DNA from 2 places in the Pelorhabdus rhamnosifermentans genome. Region 2 is predicted to be linked to the other one. Evidence: riboswitches for the same ligand, from Rfam matches in the RefSeq annotation. Region 2 holds a riboswitch; the other holds the start of a gene.

Region 1 (2,400 bases), on a different contig from region 2:
GAATCGCTTTTTTGAGTAATTCCGCTAGTTTCTCGTCATTTACCTGATTTTGTAAGGCAAGTTTCAGATTGATTTCCTTTTTGCCAAACAAACAGCCCCGCAACTTCCCGTCGGCCGTCATTCGAATCCGATTACACTCACCGCAAAAGTAATGGCTCATGGGACTGATAAAACCAATGCTTCCCTTACCGCCTTGGATATTGTAGCTTTTTGCTGGCCCGCTCCCCCGTACGGTCAGTCCAGTAAGAAGCTCATAATTTCGCGTTACAATTTTTTTCACTTCATCTACCCCCATCAACCGTTCTTTTTGAAAAAAGGGCAAATCGCCAATCGGCATAAATTCAATAAACCGTACGTGCAAAGGTAGATCATAAGCCAGTTTGGCAAAATCCGAAATTTCCTGGTCGTTGATGCCCCGCATAACAACTACGTTGAGTTTTACCGGTGTCATGCCAATTTCCAGTGCTGTTTCAATCGCCGCAGTCACCTGTGATAGCTCTCCGCGCCGGGTAATATAACGGAATCGATCTTCCTGTAAACTATCCAGACTGAAATTGATCCTGGTAAGCCCGGCAGCCTTTAATTCTTTGGCCATACCAGTAAATAAAGTTCCGTTTGTCGTCATCCCAATATCTTCAATTTGTGAAATCCGGGAAATTGATTGAATCAACTTCGTAATCCCTTTCCGCACCAGCGGCTCCCCGCCAGTTAACCGAATTTTACGAATTCCCAGTTTGGCGGCAACAGCGATAACCCGGCCAATTTGCTCCAAGGATAAAATTCCCGGATGACCAATGTTTTCCACACCTTCCTCTGGCATGCAGTAGCGGCACCGCAAATTACAGCGATCCGTCACTGAAACACGTAAATAATCAATTTCTCGTCCATAATTATCTAGCATAAATATTGCTCCCTTCATTTTAATCAACATGAAAATAGGAAATGACAGGGAATACTCACTAAAATAGAGCTTTAAAAATAAAATTTTCGTACAGGAAACGTACGAAAACTTTATTTTCTAAAGCTCTCAGAAACGTCTCCTTTCCAAACAGGAGGCAATAAGATTTCTCTCATTACCCTGTGGACCTATCGGCCCAGGCCATGCTGCCTTAGAAATCGTTAGGCAGTATAACTCGGAGATTTTCATGTCTAATTTTTATGATTACCATAACTCCCGATCACCCAGACTGGTGAAGGCAGGACCAGCATAGCTGCTCCCAGACACTTTTTCATATTTATCCCACTCCGCCAGTAATATCTACCACTTTAACCTCGGCACGCTCAATAAACTTCACACAATCTTCCATAACGATTTGTTAGACAATTTTTTTATAATTTTACATTCATTCCGTCATAAGCAATATCTACCGCCGGATACAATGCAAGTTTTTCTTTCAGTTCCCTTGTCGTTACAGCTTGCGCGTAATGAATCGATAAATGCGTCAAAACCGTATGCTTCGCTGCGATTTTTTCTCCCAACGCAATAGCTTGATGGACTGACATATGGGCCCGGGGATACCAGTTATCCCCATAAAACGTAGAATCGCAAATAAGCCAGTCTGCATTTCTCACGCGCTCTTCACTGGTCGACGGCAATCCAGCCGTATCCGTAAAATAAGCGAGCTTCACATTAGGCGATTCCACTAAAATTCCAGCTGTTTCAATGCCATGCTCCGCTGGCAGTGGCGTAATCTGTAATTGCTTGATAACAGCCGTTTCGCCGAATTTCCAGGGCCGAATCTCCATCACATCGCTTAGCTGGGGAAAAGCGGCTTGAAACGATTCCACCGCACTAGGCGGCAACCGAAACAGTATACTTTTTTTTCGATTAAGCCGCACATAATACTCCAATTCTCCCAATCCGCCAAAATGATCGTAGTGCCAGTGAGTCAGCCAAACTTCATCAAAACAGGTAATATTTTGACAAATAAGCTGCTGCCTAAGATCTGGTGAAGCATCAATTAAAATCTGGTAACGGCCATCTCGAATCAATGCGCCACTACGAGTTCGGCTGATTTTAGGATTATGCCTGGCTTCGCGACATTCCGAGCAATCACAGAAAAAAGAAGGAATACCCGGACCGGCTCCCGAGCCAAGAATCGTAAAATCTCTAACTGTCTTTTCGACCATGGTCATATCACCGTCCTTCTTTCCGTCATCATGGGCATCGGTTGGCATCGCTCCCGATCCGGACAAATCTGACACTGTACGTCAAAAGGGTGGGCTAACGAGGTAAAATCACAACGAATAAAACCCTGTTTTTCGTAAAATTTTGCGGCACTGCCCTTGGCTAGTGTTGTCAGCCGATAGAATCCATTAGGACTTTTTACGGCATTGCGACAATATTGCCAAGGCCGACGCATCATTCCATTGAGCAATTTACCACCTATATTTTGATGC
Region 2 (2,400 bases):
TATGCGACTCTGCGGCGTTATGCGCCTAATAGTTTGAACGGAATCATATCGCTCACGGTACCTGAGCGTATTACTGTGCTTGATTTAGTAAAACAATTGAAAATGGACCCGGCAGAGATTCACTTGATTATGATAAATGGTTTAGGTCGTGAGTTTGATGAGCGATTAACTGATGGTGATCGGGTTGGTCTGTTTCCGCCCGTAGGAGGTGGCTAAATGTCGAACGAAGAATCTTTAAAGCTCTTAGCTAAAGATGAAATGCCAGAACGTTATTTGCGTAATCAAGGTACCGTTGGAATTCAGGGACAGACACGTTTGCTGCAAGCGAGAGTGGCAGTCGTTGGTGCGGGTGGTCTCGGGGGTACAGTCATTGAATTGTTGGCGAGGATGGGAATAGGTTACCTAAAGATTATTGATGGCGATACGTTTGCTCGCCATAACTTCAACCGCCAAATTCTTTCTAACGAGCAAAATCTAGGTGTTAATAAAGCGAGTGTTGCTGCTGAGCGCATCGCTGCGATTAATAGTGATGTCCAAGTAGAAGCCGTTCATGCTATGCTGGATGAAAAAAATGCTGAAGACTTGCTTGGTGGTTTGGATGTCATCGTGGATGCTCTGGATAATTTTCATTCTCGGCTGTTATTGGCGAGTGTCGCCAATCAGTTAGGTATACCACTTGTATATGCGGCTATTGCCGGATTTACAGGTCAAGTCATGACCATCATGCCGGGGGATCGGAGTCTTGGAAATCTATATAAGGTTGTGCCTGAAACAAATCGGGGTGTGGAAGTGGTGTTGGGAAACCCGTCGGCCACTCCAGCTTTAGCGGCTTCGCTTCAAGTACAGGAAGTGGTGAAAATTATTACTGGAATCGGGGAGCCCCTTCGTAATAAAATGTTGTATTTTGATACGGAACTGAACATTTTTGATATTTTGAATATGAAATAATATTATTGAGGAAAACCAGGAAAGATTCCCAGCAATGGAATAATAAAGAATGGCGAAAAAGTACGAAAAAACTGTTAATAACAGTTTTTCTTTGCAGGAGTTTAGCAATTTGAAACGAACGTATTTTAATAAGAGTTCCGATTTACTATTGCCAGCTCGGTAATAGTAAACAGGGTGCGAAAAGGAATTTTCGCACCTGCCATTGCGCAAAGGAAGTCCGTTTATACGGGCTTCCTTTTGTTATAATCCAAATTAAATAATTGAGGAGGGCTATTATGAAAAAGTTTATCCGCGTGAACATGACGGAAAAAGCAGTTGCAATGAATGAGGTTCCAGAGAAGTACGTAAGCATGGGAGGCCGTTGTCTTACGTCTAACTTTGTTAACGATGAAGTGAAGCCGACTTGCCATGCACTAGGAAAAAACAATAAGCTGATATTTGCCCCTGGATTACTTGGCGGCACGACGGCTTCTCAGTCTGGTCGACTCTCTGTAGGCGCCAAGAGCCCCTTGACAGGCACCATTAAGGAAAGTAACACGGGTGGAACTTTTTCTCAAAAGATGGCTAAACTCGGTATCAAAGCTCTTGTTATTGAAGGAATGCCTGCTGAAGACAAGTTCTACGTAATTAAAATTGATATAAATGGCGTAACGATTGATGAGGCTCCTGCTGAAATTATTGGCGGCTGTGGTAACTATCAGGCAATTGAAGTTTTAAGTGAAAAATATGGTGCGAAAGTGGGTATCGCTCTGGCTGGTCCGGCTGGTGAATATCGCTTGCCTACTGCCAACATCTCATTTAAAGATCCCGAAGGGCACATTCGCAGTGCGGGGCGGGGCGGTCTGGGGGCAGTCATGGGTTCCAAAAAGGTAAAAGCTCTCGTTATTGACGATACGGGTGCACCTGGCGTGACGATCGCGAATCCGGCAGAATTTCAAGCAGCGGCAAAAGTATTTGCCAAGGCGCTTCTTACTCATCCTGTTACAGGTAAAGCTTTACCTGCCTATGGTACAGATGTGCTTGTCAACCTCTTGAATGAAGCGGGTGGATTGCCTGCCCGAAATTTTACCGGGGGACGTATTGACTGGAATGACAAATTTTCTGGTGAAACGCTCAATGCCACAATCACTGAGCGAGGGGGCGAGGGCAAAGTATCTCACGGTTGTCATGCAGGGTGTATCATCCGCTGCTCTCAGTGGTATCCTGATAAGAAGGGAAAATATATTACTAGTGGTTTTGAGTATGAAACTGTCTGGGCTTTGGGCGCTGGCGCGGGTATTCAAGACTTGGATGATATTGCTTACATTGACCGTGCTATGGATGATCTCGGTGTAGATGCTATCGATGTTTCTGTTGCTATCGCGACGGCTGTTGAAGGAGGACTGCTTCCTTGGAATGACGGCAAGGCTGCTTTGGATGCTGTCAAGCAAATTGCTGTTCCCACTCCGCTGG

Evidence for each region. A riboswitch is a leader RNA that binds a small molecule or an ion and turns the genes downstream of it on or off. The one in region 2 is predicted to bind molybdenum cofactor.
Region 1: linked by a shared signal. The riboswitch ahead of moaA (GTP 3',8-cyclase MoaA) and the one ahead of Ga0466249_RS17190 (aldehyde ferredoxin oxidoreductase C-terminal domain-containing protein) in region 2 are both predicted to bind molybdenum cofactor.

The regions. Positions count from the first base shown of each region.
Region 1 covers NZ_JAHGVE010000015.1:68,344-70,743, reverse strand. The annotation lists gene moaA (GTP 3',8-cyclase MoaA) at 1-901, opposite strand, end outside; molybdenum cofactor riboswitch at 1,022-1,151, opposite strand; gene Ga0466249_RS16820 (MBL fold metallo-hydrolase) at 1,330-2,178, opposite strand; gene Ga0466249_RS16815 (GNAT family N-acetyltransferase) at 2,133-2,400, opposite strand, start outside.
Region 2 covers NZ_JAHGVE010000016.1:31,874-34,273, reverse strand. The annotation lists gene Ga0466249_RS17200 (MoaD/ThiS family protein) at 1-216, shown strand, start outside; gene Ga0466249_RS17195 (HesA/MoeB/ThiF family protein) at 217-948, shown strand; molybdenum cofactor riboswitch at 1,072-1,179, shown strand; gene Ga0466249_RS17190 (aldehyde ferredoxin oxidoreductase C-terminal domain-containing protein) at 1,224-2,400, shown strand, end outside.